Regions from separate parts of the Azorhizobium sp. AG788 genome, predicted to be linked through region 2. Evidence: predicted binding sites of a transcription regulator. Region 2 holds the regulator's gene; each other region holds the start of a gene.
What was found. The regulator PhoB, encoded in region 2, activates phosphate uptake and scavenging genes when phosphate is short. The targets are predictions, from matches to a motif close to TGTCATNNANCTGTCAT.
Positions count from the first base shown of each region.

Region 1: a site for PhoB is predicted at 2,225-2,241, ahead of DFO45_RS13990 (alkaline phosphatase). Genes of this name have one in related genera too.
Region 3: a site for PhoB is predicted at 1,586-1,602, ahead of DFO45_RS22685 (alpha-D-ribose 1-methylphosphonate 5-triphosphate diphosphatase). Genes of this name have one in related genera too.

Region 1 covers NZ_SOBM01000005.1:83,925-88,725, reverse strand. The annotation lists gene DFO45_RS13995 (hypothetical protein) at 1-271, opposite strand, end outside; gene DFO45_RS13990 (alkaline phosphatase) at 443-2,185, opposite strand; gene DFO45_RS13985 (flavin reductase family protein) at 2,290-2,913, opposite strand; gene mgtA (magnesium-translocating P-type ATPase) at 3,167-4,801, shown strand, end outside.
Region 2 covers NZ_SOBM01000001.1:179,689-184,489, forward strand. The annotation lists gene pstC (phosphate ABC transporter permease subunit PstC) at 1-446, shown strand, start outside; gene pstA (phosphate ABC transporter permease PstA) at 461-1,294, shown strand; gene pstB (phosphate ABC transporter ATP-binding protein PstB) at 1,392-2,186, shown strand; gene phoU (phosphate signaling complex protein PhoU) at 2,207-2,935, shown strand; gene phoB (phosphate regulon transcriptional regulator PhoB) at 2,942-3,643, shown strand; gene DFO45_RS00870 (hypothetical protein) at 3,709-4,047, shown strand; gene DFO45_RS00875 (hypothetical protein) at 4,158-4,466, shown strand; gene DFO45_RS00880 (GcrA family cell cycle regulator) at 4,570-4,801, opposite strand, start outside.
Region 3 covers NZ_SOBM01000010.1:52,081-56,881, reverse strand. The annotation lists gene DFO45_RS22690 (hypothetical protein) at 1-1,470, shown strand, start outside; gene DFO45_RS22685 (alpha-D-ribose 1-methylphosphonate 5-triphosphate diphosphatase) at 1,665-2,795, shown strand; gene DFO45_RS22680 (DUF1045 domain-containing protein) at 2,867-3,562, shown strand; gene DFO45_RS22675 (chloramphenicol acetyltransferase) at 3,672-4,307, shown strand; gene DFO45_RS22670 (KpsF/GutQ family sugar-phosphate isomerase) at 4,392-4,801, shown strand, end outside.

The DNA.
Region 1 (4,801 bases), on a different contig from region 2:
CAGTCAGGACGAAGAAATCCGCCTCCGCCTTCAGCGGAGGGGCCATGAAGCCGCGCATGGCGACCTCCTGCCCCTTCAGCGCCTTCACCTTGTCGGAGAAAGAGAGGCCCAGCACGCTCACCTTGCCGTAAAGCTCGCTGAAATCGAGCGGGGTGGGGGCGGCATAAGCGGGCCGCATGGCAACCGGCAGGGCGAGCGCGCCCGCCATCGCCAGCAACTGGCGACGGGAGAGGGGCAGAGCGCTTTGCGCGAGGATCGGGTCTGCGGCCATCGTCCGGTCTGAAACGGAAAGCTGCCCCGGAAGGGCAGGAAGAGAATAGCTCAGGTCTGGGTGTCGGGGCTCGTAAAGGGCATCACTTCGGGCGTGGTGCCGGCCCCCGGGCGTTCTACCTCCCACCCAACCCTCCCACGCAAGGGGGGAGGGCTTTTAAGGGGGATGGGCTCAGTTCTTGGCCGGGGCGAGGGCCATCACGTCCACCAGAACGCGATAGACGTCGCTCTCTTCCATGTAGCCCTTGAAGCCGTCGGCACCGGCGCCGGTGGCCTGCAGCACCACGTCATCCACCGCATGGACGGCGGTGTCGGCGGAGCGGGGGAGGTTCCCTTCCCGGAAGGTGGCGCCGGGCACATTCTTGTAGGCCTCATTGGCCACGTACTGCTTCTTCTCGTTCTGCACCGCCGGATCGAACGGGCCGTTCATCTTCGGGCGCCAGGTCTCGTAATAGTCCGGATAGTTGGACGCGAAGACCGCGAGACGGCGGGAGACGTCCACCTTGTCGGGGAAACCGTCGCCGTTCTTGTCCTCATAGTTCGGGAAGCCGGCGTCCGCATAGACGCCCACCTTGTCCCGCATGTCCAGGCCGGGCTTGTTGTCGTCGATGGTGCCGATGATGGAGATGCCGTGGGTGTGGTCGCCGGTCACGACGATGAGCGTGTCCGGATGGGTCTTCAGGAATTCGATGCCGACGCCCACCGCCTGATCGAACTCGATGGTTTCGAACAGCGCCCGCTCCCAGTCCATGGGATGGGACATCTTGTCGATGGAGGCGCCTTCCACCATCAGGAAGAAGCCGTCCGGATTCTTGGCGAGCTGGTTCAGCGCGACCTTGGTCATTTCCACGAGGCCAGGCTGGTTCGGGAACTTCTCCACCGTGCCCTTCTTCAGGAACTCGCGGTCGAGCGTCACGTCCATGTTGGCGGGGTGGAACAGGCCGAGGATCTTGCCGGTGTTGGTGCCGGCGGCAGCGGTGAGCTCCGTCTTGTCGGTGGCGAGGGTGTAGCCCGCATCCTTGAAGAGCTGGATATAGTCCTTGTCGTCCTTGCGCTTGGAGCCGGGCGTCGTCTTCGGCAGGAAGTAGGCCGAGCCGCCGCCCAGCACCACGTCCGGCTTCACATCCAGCATCATGCCGACGATGTCGGCCTTGTCGGCGCGGGCGCGGGTGTGGGCGACCACGGCGGCGGGGGTGGCATCCTCCACCTCGGCGCCGGTGACGATGCCCACCGACTTCTTGGACGTGCGGCGGATGGCTTCCGCGATGGTCTCCACCTTGGGATCGTCCAGCGTGGACTTGGTGCGGTCCGCATAGACGCCGAGCGCGTTCACCGCCGTCTTGTGGCCCGTCATATAGGCCGACATGGTGTTGGCGCTGTCGGTGGCGATGGCGTTGGTCGACGACGTGCCGATGAAGGCCATCCGGTCGAAATCGTCGATGTTCAGGCGACCATTCGCCTTGCCCTCGGTCATGCCTTTGGACATGAGGCGGGCGCCCGTGCGGTGCGCCACGGAGAGGCCGTCACCGAGGAAGAAGATGACGTTCTTGGCCTTCGGGGTCGCCGCCGTGGCATAGACGTCCCAGGTCACGGTCTTGGTTTCGCCGCCGGCCTTCGCTTCCACCTTGTAGGTACCGGGCTTGGGGAAGGCGGCGGCGCGCAGGAGCACGGCCGAGGCGTTGACGCCCTCTTCCTTGGCGATGAAGTCGGGCTTCTTGCCCAGCACCTGCTCAACGGGCTGGCCGTTGATGGTGATGCTCACGTCCTGCGGCTGCACTTCCTTGTCGAACTCCACCTTTAGATCGAAGGGCGAGCCGGCGAGGATGGTGGCGCGGTCGAGCGGATAGATGGCGGTCGCGCCGGCGGTGCCGGCGAGAGCGGTGCTGAGGGCGAGAACTGCAAGAAGCCGGCGCATCGACGGGTTCTCCTAGGGGATGGCGCTGCGGCATCCCCTAGGCCGGTTGCATGACAGTTGCGTGAACATTGCGGCGTGCAAACGCTGCCTGCCGCTACGTCGTGTCAGGCCTTTGGGCGCTCCAGATCGAAGCGGGTCTCGGGCGTGACGGCTGCATAGGCGGTCGGTCCGCCCGCGCGAAGCACGATGCCGGCGCCGAACGTGTCGAAGATGCCGTCCTTCAGCAGATGCGGAGCAATGTGCACGCCGATCACCTCACCCAGAACGAGCCAGGCCTGGATGGGGGCGCCGGAGGCGCTGCGCAACTGGTGGATGTCGGCCACCTTGCACTCGAACTGCACCGGGCTTTCCGCGACGCGCGGCACATTGACGAGACGCGATTCGATCTTGGTGAGCCCCGCGCGCTCAAACTCGTCCTGGCCATAGGGCAGCGGGGCGCTGGTGTCGTTCATGCGGCCGACGAGGTCGCGCGTGACGATGTTCCAGACGAATTCACCCGTCTCCTGCACATTGCGCAGGCTGTCCTTCGGGCTGGTGCTGGAGAAGCCGATGATCGGCGGCTTGTAGTTGAAGGCATTGAAGAAGCTGTAGGGCGCGAGATTGATGCTGCCGTCCTTGCCGCGCGTCGAAACCCAGCCGATGGGGCGCGGGCCGATGATGGCGTTGAGGGGATCGTGGGGCAGGCCATGGCCCTTTGTGGGCTCGTAGAAGTGCGTGGCGTCGGTCATGGGGGCCTCCGGTCCGGCTGAGCCGGATCCGCAGAGAGGGATGAGGATGACGGACCATCGCCCAGCTTGACCGCTGGGGAAAGCCCCGAGCCGAGCGAGGCGCGCAGACCAGTGTCGCGCCCGTTGGTGCTTGTTTCCCGCCAGGTGACCGCCCCGACGTGCAAAAGCAGCAACGGAGGTTGAGCGGGCGCAAGGACGCGCAGAGCCGGAGCCGTCAAATAGGGGCCTCTTCCCATTTGCGGATCGGCCGCCCATGACCGCGCTTCCTTCCACCGCCCATCTGCGTGCCGGCGCCGCTCCCACGGGTGCGCATTCCGAGGCGCCCTTCTGGGTGCGGGGCGCGGCTGCCCAATTGGAGATGCTCGCCTCCCGGCCCGAGGGGCTGACGGCCGCCGAGGCGGCGGAGCGGCTGGCCAGCCATGGTCCCAACGTGGCGGTTGCCGCCGGGCGCAAGTCGCTCCTCGCCAAGCTCGTGAAGCGGCTGACGGAGCCGCTGGTCGCCATTCTGCTGATTGCCGCCGGCGTCTCGGGTGCGACGGGGGACTGGCAGAGCTTCGTCATCATCCTGCTCATCGTCCTCTTTTCCATCGGTCTCGACCTGTTCCAGGAGGAAAAGGCGGAAGCGGCCGTTGAAGCGCTCAAGCGGTCCGTGGCCGTCTCGGCCCGTGTGCGGCGGGGTGGGCAGGCCATCGCCATCCCCGTACGGGAGGTGGTGCCGGGCGACGTGGTGGAACTGACGGCCGGTGATCTGGTGCCCGCCGACGGCATCCTGCTCTCCAGCCGCGGCGCGCTGGCCAACGAGGTGGCCCTGACCGGCGAAGCCTATGGGGCGGAGAAGGCGGCGGGGGATTGCGCGGCCCTCGACATCGCCGAGGCGACGAACGCGCTGTTTGCCGGCACCAGCATCGTCGGCGGCGTGGCGGTGATGCTGGTGACCGCCACGGGAGCCGACACCCGCTTCGGGCATGTGGCGGCCTCTGTGCAGGCCAAGGTGGCGCCGGGCGCCTTCGAGCGTGGCATCCATGGCCTCGGGATGCTCATCCTGCGGCTCACCGGCTTTCTGGTGCTGTTTGTTCTGCTGACGCAACTTCTCAAGCAGGGCCTCACGCTGGAAGCCTTCCTGTTCGCGGTGGCGCTCGCGGTCGGCCTGACGCCGGAACTGCTGCCCATGGTGACCACCGTCACGCTCTCGCGGGGCGCGGTGCGCATGGCGGCGCGGCAGGTGGTGGTGAAGCGGCTGGCGGCCATCCATGACCTCGGCGCCATGGATGTGCTCTGCACCGACAAGACGGGGACGCTGACGCAGGCGCGTATCGCGCTGGTGGGCAGCTTCGATGCGGAAGGGCTGGAGAGCCCGCGGGCGGTCGAGGCGGGGCGGCTCAACAGCCGCTTCGTCAGCGGCCTGCATAGCAATCTGGACGACGCTCTTCTCGCCGACGCGCCTGCGGATGCTGGATCCCTGCGCTGTCTTGCCGACCGCCCCTTCGACTTCGATACGCGTCGGGCGACCGTCCTGCTGTCAGAGGGCCCCTCCCGCCGTCTCGTCACCAAGGGCGCGGCGGAGATGGTGCTGCCGCTGTGCCATGCCTATGCGCGGCAGGATGGCACGCTGGCGCCGCTCGATGCCGGCGCACGCGCGCGCCTCTCGGAGAGGATGGAGGCCAAGGGGCGAGAGGGCTTCCGCCTCCTCGCCGTGGCTTCGGCGCCTGCCGATGATGCGCTGGCGGACGTCGAGGAGGCGGGCGCGCCCTATGTCTTCCTCGGCTGCCTCGTCTTTCTCGATCCGCCGAAAGACAGCGCGACGGAGGCGATCGCCCGGCTCGCGGCGGCGGGTGTGCGGGTGAAGATCGTTTCCGGCGACGCGGGGGCCGTCGTCCGGCATCTGGTG
Region 2 (4,801 bases):
GCTCGGGCATGTTTACCGCCGGCCTCATCCTGGCGGTGATGATCGTGCCCTTCATCACGGCCATGTTCGTGGAGACGCTGGAATCGGTTCCGCCCATGCTGAAGGAATCCGCCTACGGCGTCGGCTGCACCACCTATGAGGTCTACAAGAACGTCTCCGTTCCCTACGGCCGCACGGCCATGGTGGGCGCGATCATGCTCGGCCTCGGCCGCGCGCTGGGCGAGACCATGGCGGTGACCTTCGTCATCGGCAATGCGACCCGCCTCTCGGCCTCGCTCTTCGCGCCGGGCGCCACCATCGCCTCCACCATCGCCAACGAATTCCCCGAGGCGCCGATCGGCTCGCTGAAGCTCACCTCGCTCCTGCAGCTGGGCTTCATCCTGTTCGTCATCTCCTTCATCGTCCTCGCGCTGTCCCGCGCGCTGGTGCGTTCGCGCCTCGACTGAGAAAGAACCGAACCATGGCTTCGCTCGCCGCCCGCCGGGCCAAGGACACGACCGTCAAGGCGATTTCCGTCGGATTCGCCGCCCTCGCCATCCTTCTGCTCGCGTGGATCCTGCTCACGCTGCTCGCCAAGGGCCTTCCGGCGCTCGGCACCAACGTCTTCACGCGCATCACCATGCCGCCGGGCCAGAACGGCGGCCTCTTGAACGCCATCGTCGGCTCGCTCATCCAGATCGGCCTCGCCCTCGTCATCGGCGGTCCGATCGGCATCTTCGCCGGCACCTTCCTCGCCGAGAACGGCAAGGGCACGAAGATCGGCTCCGCCGCCCGCTTCGTGAACGACATCCTGCTCTCGGCGCCGTCCATCCTGGTCGGCCTCTTCATCTACCAGCTGCTGGTGGTGCCCTTCGGCGGCTTCTCGGGCTGGGCGGGCTCCATCGCCCTCGCCATCCTGGTGATCCCGGTCATCGTGCGCACCACCGAGGACATGCTGAACCTCGTGCCGGTGGGCCTGCGCGAAGCCGCCTTCGCGCTCGGCGCGCCGCAGTGGAAGGTGGTCATGATGGTGACGTGGCGCGCGGCCCGCGCCGGCATCGTCACGGGCGTGCTGCTGGCCATCGCCCGCGCCGCCGGCGAGACGGCGCCGCTGCTCTTCACCTCGCTCGGCAACAATTCCTGGTCGGTGGACCTGTCCAAGCCGATGGCCAGCCTGCCGATCGCCATCTATCAGTATGCCGGCAGCCCCTTCGACGACTGGGTGGCCCTGGCCTGGGCCGGCGCGCTGCTCATCACGGTGGGCGTGCTGGTGCTCAATGTGGTGTCGCGGCTCGTCCTGGCGCGGTCGCACTGACCGGGCCGGCTTCCCTACGCAATTCCGCCCGCTGCGCCGGGCCCCGAGATCCGAACGAGGCTAGACCATGACTTCCGCCGTCGATCCGAACCTCAGCATGTCCACCAGCGTGTCGGCCAAGCCCGGCGCCCCGGACGCGCCGACGAAGATTCAGGTCAACAAGCTGAACTTCTACTACGGGCAGAACCACGCCCTGAAGAACATCAACTTCACCATCCCGGAGAAGCGCGTGACGGCCATGATCGGCCCGTCCGGCTGCGGAAAGTCCACGCTGCTGCGCGTCTTCAACCGCATGTACGACCTCTATCCCGGCCAGCGCGCCGAGGGCGAGGTCATGTTCGACGGCGTGAACGTGGTGGGCAAGGATCTGGACTCCACTGTGGTGCGCAGCCGCATCGGCATGGTGTTCCAGAAGCCGACGCCCTTCCCCATGTCCATCTATGACAACATCGCCTTCGGCGTGCGCCTGCACGAGAGCCTGTCCAAGTCGCAGATGGACGAGCGCGTCGAGAGCTGCCTGCGCAAGGCGGCGATCTGGGAAGAGACCAAGGACCGTCTCCACACCTCCGCGCTCGGCATGTCCGGCGGCCAGCAGCAGCGCCTGTGCATCGCCCGCACCATCGCGGTGAAGCCGGAAGTCATCCTGCTGGACGAGCCCACCTCGGCGCTCGATCCGATCTCCACCTCGAAGATCGAGGATCTGATCGACGAGCTGAAGCAGGAATTCACGATCGTCATCGTGACCCATAACATGCAGCAGGCGGCGCGCTGCGCCGACCGCACGGCGTTCTTCTACCTCGGCGAACTGGTGGAGGTCGGCCCCTCGGACGTGATCTTCACCAATCCGAAGGAGATCAAGACGCGCGACTACATCACTGGCCGGTTCGGCTGACGCGGCACGGGGAGGTTTTGATGCCTGAACATACTGTTTCCTCTTTCGATGCCGAGCTGAAGGAACTGGGCCGCAAGATCGTCGAGATGGGCGGCCAGGCCGAGCGTCTGGTGGCCGATTCCGTCGGCGCCCTGATCCGCCGGGACGGCACCGCCGCCCAGCGCGTGGTGGTGATGGACGCTGCCATCGACCACATGCAGCGCGACATCGAGGAAAAGGCGGTGCTGGTCATCGCCAAGCGCCAGCCCATGGCCAGCGACCTGCGGGACATCGTGGCCACCCTGCGCATCTCCAACGATCTGGAGCGCATCGGTGACCTCGCCAAGAACGTCGGCAAGCGCGTGCTGGCCATCGAGGGCGAATACCACCCGCAGAAGCTGGTGCGCGGCGTCGAGCACATGACCGACCTCGTGCTTGAGCAGCTCAAGGAAGTGCTGGACGCCTATGCCGGCCGCGACGAGGCCAAGGCGCTCGAGGTGTGGCGCAAGGATGCCAGCGTCGACACCATGTACACCTCGCTGTTCCGCGAACTCCTCACCTACATGATGGAAGATCCGCGCAACATCTCCGTGTGCACGCACCTCCTGTTCTGTGCCAAGAACATCGAGCGCATCGGCGACCATGCCACCAATGTGGCCGAGACCGTCTATTACATGGTCACCGGCAACATGCTCTCCGACGATCGTCCGAAGGCGGACGCGTCCAGCGAGACCACGGTGACCTTCCCCACCCGCACCCTTCAGGGGTAAGCCAACGTGCCTGCGCGCATTCTGATCATCGAGGACGAGGAGCCGCTGACGCTCCTCCTGCGGTACAACCTCGAGAGCGAGGGTTACGCCGTCGACAATGTGGGGCGGGGTGATGAAGCCGAGACGCGGCTGCGCGAGAGCGTGCCCGATCTCGTCATCCTCGACTGGATGCTGCCAGGCCTTTCGGGCATCGAGCTCTGTCGCCGGCTGCGCACGCGGCCGGAGACGGAGCGCCTGCCCGTCATCATGCTGACCGCCCGTGGCGAAGAGACCGAGCGGGTGCGCGGCCTTGCCACCGGCGCCGACGATTATGTGGTGAAGCCCTTCTCCGTGCCGGAATTGCTGGCGCGCGTGCGGGCGCTGCTGCGCCGGGCCAAGCCCGAGCATGTGGCGACCCTGCTGCGGGCCGGCGACATCGAGCTCGACCGCGAGACCCATCGGGTCCACCGCTCGGGCCGCGAGGTGCATCTCGGTCCGACCGAGTTCCGCCTGCTCGAATTCCTGATGCAGAGCCCCGGCCGCGTCTTCTCCCGCGAGCAGTTGCTCGACGGCGTGTGGGGCCAGGACGTCTATATCGACGAGCGCACCGTGGACGTGCATGTGGGCCGCCTGCGCAAGGCGATCAATCGCGGCCGCCAGCCCGATCCCATCCGCACCGTGCGCGGCGCCGGCTATTCCTTCAACGAAATGTTCGCCCGCGCCCATTGAGGGGCGCGGTGCGCCACGCCATCTGCCGTCCGATGGCCGCGTGGGTGGCGCGAGGGAGGCTGAGCATGGCAGGTGTGGTGCGCATGTCGGGTCGTTGCCTGAAGGCGGCGGCCCTCGCCCTGGCGCTGTTGCCTCCCTTCGCGTCCACCGGCGCACAGGCGCGGCCCAACACGCGCGCCATGACCTGCGACCAGGCGGCGCGGCTGGTCGCCCGGGCCGGCGGCATCGTGCTCGACACCTCCGCGACCACCTTCGACCGCTATGTGAGCGATTTGCGCTTCTGCATGCCGCAGCAGGCGCTGCGGCCGGCCTTCGAGCCGACGCGCGACAATCCGCAATGCTTCATCGGCTACACCTGCTACGACCCCGCCAAGGGAGACTGGCGCTGGGGCTGGGGCTGGTGAGCCGCCCGCTGGCAGCAGGCCGCGGCTGAGCCTATGTTGGAGCGGTCGCCGGAGACGGTGGCGAACGCCACAAGGGGCCGCGCCGAACGCGGCTGCGGGAGTTAAGGATCATGAACAACTGGTCGCGCGCTGTTCTGGCGCCGGTTCTGCTGGCCGGTGCCGTCGTCGCCTCCGGGGCGGCGCTTGCGCAGGGGCTGCCGGACAGCCGCAAGATGAGCTGTGCGCAGGCCACCGGCATGGTGCGCCAGCAGGGTGCCGTGGTGCTCGCCACATCTCAGCTGGTTTACGACCGCTATGTGGTGAGCGGGGCCTATTGCCCCATGGACCAGCAGACCAACCCGGCCTGGGTGCCGACCCGCGACAATCCGCAGTGCTTCGTGGGCTATACCTGCTACGATCCGACGCGGGACCGGCGCTGACGGATGCGCGCCCGGCGTGTCATCCGCGCCGGGCATCGTCTTCGACGGTCATAAGGCCCCTGAAAACCGAAGCCCCGCCGGAGCGGGGCTGGGTCAGGACAGATCAGAGACGGGCCACCCGGCGGTCCCGCCGGCGATCCTGGACCGGCTGGTAGGCCATCCGGGCATGGGTGGTGCAGTAGGGCATCCCGGGAAGGCTGCGTCCGCCGCAGAAATAGAAGGCGTCCGTCCCCGGTTCGCCCACCGGCCAGCGGCAGGTGGCTTCCGTGAGATTCATGATCGTGCAGCGCTGGCCCATCGGCACGATGTTGGCGGAGGGCTGAGCCTCCGGCGCG
Region 3 (4,801 bases), on a different contig from region 2:
ATCCCCATCGTCACCCATCCGCTGCCGCCGCTGTCCGACTATGTGAATCATCTGGCGCGGATGAAGGTGATCGCGACCCCGAAGGATCCGGACCTCGCGCGCTTCTATTTCCTGGAATGGAGCGTCCTGCCCAATCTGATGATGGACATGGTGGTCCCGCTGCTGGACCGCTTTGCCGACATCTATGTGGCCGGCGAGATGTACACGCTGATGTGCTTCGCGCTCATCATCTTCGGCACCATGTACCTCCACCGGGCGCTGTTCGGCAGTTGGTCGGCCATCCCGCTGGTGGCCTTCCCGCTGCTCTACAACAACATTTTCCTCATCGGGGTGATGAACTACATCTTCGGCATCGGCCTGTGCCTGTGCGGCCTCGCCAGCTGGGTGATGCTGCGGGACAAGCCCTGGCCGTGGCGCTATGCGGTCTCCTGCCTGTTCGTCCTCGCCCTGTTCTTCTGCCACCTCTTCGCGACGGGCGTGTATGGCGTCGGCATCCTCTCCTACGAGCTGATGCGGCTGTTCGACCGCAAGGGCGGGGCGCTCAAGGGCCGGCTGGTGGCGTTCGTCACGGCGGGCTTCCCCTTCGCGCTCACGGTGCCGCTGCTGCTGATGAGCCCCACCTGGGGCCTCAAGGGGGAGAATTACTGGGAGCCGCGCGGCAAGATCGACGGGCTCGAATTCGTCATCAACGTCTATTACGACTTCGTCGCCTTCGCGCTCACCGCCGTCATCGTGCTGGCGGCGGCCTGGGCGGTGCGGCACCGGCTGCTGCGCACCCACACCTTCCTGTTCTTCCTGCTGGTGATCGCGGGGGCGGTCTATCTCGCCCTGCCGCGCACCGTGTTCGCCACCTACATGGCCGACCAGCGCATGCCGGTCGCCATCGCCTTCATGGTCATCGCCTCCATCCAGATCGACCTGCGCCACCGCCTCGCCCAGCGGGGCTTTGCGGTGATGCTGGTGCTGCTGGTGGCGGTCCGCGTCACCGAAGTGCAGATGGTGTGGAACAACCTCACGCAATGGACGGTGGCGTTCCACGACTCCATCGCCAAGATCAAGCGCGGCTCCAAGGTGTTGGTGGCCTATGCCGACCCGTGGGGCGGCTCGGCGGCCACCGACCTCGGCCTTGTCCATGCGGCCTGCCTTGCCATCATCGAGCGCTCCTCGCTGGTGACCACCGCTTTCACGGTGCCGGGCAAGCAGATCCTGCGCGTGCACAAGCCCTATACGGACTGGGTGGACACCGAGGACGGCACCCCGCCCAGCGTCGAGCAGCTTCTGGTAACCGAGGAAGACGGCACGCCCGGCGGCCCGCGCTACTGGGATTACTGGCCGCAGCATTTCGACTATGTCTATCTGCTGTTCACCGAGCCTGGCGATCCCAACCCCGATCCCGACCGGCTTGAACTCGTCTATGCGGGCGACCGGTTCCAGCTTTACAAGGTCATCCCGCCCGCGCCGCTCCACTAGAGCACGCGCCGGTCAGATTGCATCGCAACCTGATCGGATCACGCGTTCTCTTTCTCGAGTTTAGAGGGCGATTCACCGGGCGGATTGGTTCGCTCCGCTCGGATCGCCCTCCAAGTGTCACCGGCCCGTCATGAAGGCATGACACGAGGCCGGCTCCGCGTGCCGCTCCCCGCCCAGCCCGAAAGGTCCGCCCCATGGAAACCGTCTTCACCAATGCCCGGCTCGTGCTCGAGGATGAGGTGATCGACGGCACGCTGGTGGTGCGGGACGGGCGCATCGCGGCGGTGGAAGAGGGGCGCTCGTCCCTCTCGGGTGCGGTGGATTGCGCGGGCGACTATCTCGCCCCCGGCCTCATCGATCTGCACACGGACGCGTTGGAGAATCATTTCGTGCCGCGGCCGAAGGTCATCTGGCCGGACGCGCGGGCGGCGGCGCTCGCCCATGACGGGCAGACGGTGGCGGCGGGCATCACCACCGTGTTCGACGCCATCTGCGCTGGCGGCTTCGACCAGACCAAGTCCGCGCGGAAGGAACTCTTCACCATCATGCTGGATGCGGTGGAGGAGGGCGCACCCTATTTCCGGGCCGACCACCACATCCACCTGCGCTGCGAACTCACCGACCCAGGCCTGCTGGAACTGGCCGAGCCCGAGCTGAACCGGGGCCGTCTCGGCCTTGCCTCGCTCATGGACCACACGCCGGGTGCCCGGCAGTGGCGCAATGTGGACCAGTTGCGCACCTATCTGCTCGGCATCGGCAAGACCACCGAGGATGTGGAGCGGGAACTTGCCGAGCGCACGGCCCGCGGACAGGCGGCGGTGGCGGCCAATTTCGACCGGCTGGCGGCGCTGCTGCGCGACGCGGGCGTGGCGCTGGCGAGCCATGACGACACGACGCCCGAGCATGTGGCCGACGCCAAGGCCGCCGGCTGCACCATTTCCGAGTTCCCCACCACGCAGGAAGCGGCCCATGCCGCCCATGCGGAGGGGCTCACCACCATCGGCGGGGCGCCCAACGTGGTGCGCGGCGGCTCCCATTCGGGCGGCGTCGCCATGAAGGATCTGGTGGCGGCGGGCCTGCTCGATGCGCTCGCTTCCGATTACGTGCCGGCCAGCATGCTGCAGGCGGCGGTGAAGCTCTCGCAGGACGGCGTGAGCCTGCCGCGGGCTCTCGCCCTTGTGACCGCCCGCCCGGCGGACCTTGCGGGCCTCTCCGATCGCGGCCGCCTCGCGCCGGGGCTCCGGGCGGACCTCCTGCGCTTCCGCATCGTCGGCCCGACGCCGGTGGTGCGCGAGGTGCAGGTGGAAGGCGCCCGGGTGTTCTGAGGCTGCCTGCCTTCCCTCCGGCCCGGCCGGCCGTTAAGCAGAAACGACGCCTTTGTCCGGGGAGCCGCAGCGTGTCCGTTCGCTATGCCATCTATCTCGCGCCGCCCCCCGACAGCCCTTTGTGGCGCTTCGGCTCGTCCGTGGTCGGCTATGATGCCGAGACGGGCGAGGACATCGCCCCGCCCGCCCTTGCCGGCTTCACGGCGGAGGAATGGTTCGAGCAGACCCACGAGCCCCGCCGCTACGGCTTCCACGGCACGCTGAAGGCGCCCTTCCGGTTGGCGGAGGGCGCGGACGAGACCGACCTCTTCGCCGCGCTCGCGCGCTTTGCGGCCGGGCATCACCCCTTCGAGCTGCCGCCGCTGGAGGTCCGCCAGATCGGCACCTTCATCGCCCTCGTGCCGCCGGCGCCGGTCCCGGCGCTGGAGGATCTGGCGGCGGATGCGGCGGAGGAACTGGACGCCTTGCGGGCGCCGCTCAGCGAAGCGGAGATCGCCCGCCGCAAGCCGGAGCGCCTCTCGGCGCGCCAGCTCGCCTATCTGCACCGCTACGGCTACCCTTATGTGCGGGAGGAATTCCGCTTCCACATGACACTCTCCTCCGCTCTGGCGGAGCCGGCGCTGGGCCGGGCCACGCAGGCGCTGTGTGACGCTTATGCGGCCAGCGGGGCGCACCTGCCCGTCAAGGTGGAGGATGCGGCGCTCTATGTGCAGGAGGCGCCGGGCATGCGCTTCCGCATTCTCCACCGCGCGCCGCTGGGCGCCTGAGCCGGGCTTCGAGGCGCGAACGTGGCGGCAGTCCGCCCGGGCCGTCGGACCGTCGTACGGCTGTCATCGGGGCGTCGCATTTTCCGCCGCCTCCGGAGACAGGACTGTCATGAAGAAGCTCGGCCTCGCCCCTCTCATCGACCCCACCGCCAGCGTGAAGGACTCAAGCCTCGGCCGCTATACGGAGGTGGGCGCGCGGGTGAAGCTGCTGGAAGTGGCGATGGGGGACTATTCCTACATCGAGCATGACAGCGACATGGCCTACACGCAGGTGGGCAAGTTCTGCTCCATCGCGGCGCTGACGCGCATCAATCCCGGCAACCACCCCATGTGGCGGGCCAGCCAGTCCCATTTCACCTATCGCGCCTCCACCTATTTCGACGATGCCCAGGACGAGCCGGACTTCTTCCAGTGGCGGCGTGACCATGGCGTGACGCTCGGTCATGACATCTGGGTCGGACATGGCGCCGTCATCCTGCCCGGCCGCACCATCGGAACCGGTGCCGTGGTGGCTGCGGGCGCTGTCGTCACGAAGGACGTGCCGCCCTATGCCATCGTGGCCGGTGTGCCGGCGCGCATCGTGAAATGGCGCTTTCCCGAGACCATTGCGGAACGCCTTCAGGCGCTCGCCTGGTGGGACTGGGACCATGGGTCGCTGCGCGCCGCGCTGGAGGATTTCCGCGCGCTGCCCGTGGAAGGCTTCCTTGAGAAATATGAGGGACAGGCGTCGGCCGCCGCCGAGTGAGGCGACAAGGCCCTCCGCCTGCGCCGGGGGGATATGTCGGGCCGGAAACTCCCCTTGGCCGGCGAACAGTGCTATGGCCTCGCCATGACTGGCGCTTCCTCGACGAAAGTCGACACATCCGTGACCGAGACCCGTTCCCCGGCCATCGCCTCCGCTCTGTCCACCCTTGAGACCGAGGCGGCGGGCCTTGCCGCGCTGATCGCCGCCGTGGGCAACGGCCTCGGCGAGGCGTTCGAGGCGGCGGTCGCGACCATCCTCGGGGCCAAGGGTCGGGTGATCGTCACCGGCATGGGCAAGAGCGGGCATGTGGCGCGCAAGATCGCCGCGACGCTGGCCTCCACCGGTACCCCGGCCCATTACGTCCATCCCGCCGAGGCGAGCCACGGCGACCTCGGCATGGTGGCGCCGGAAGACGTCATCATCGGCCTGTCCTGGTCCGGCGAGACGGCGGAACTGCGCGACATCGTGGACTATGCGCTGCGCTTCGACGTGCC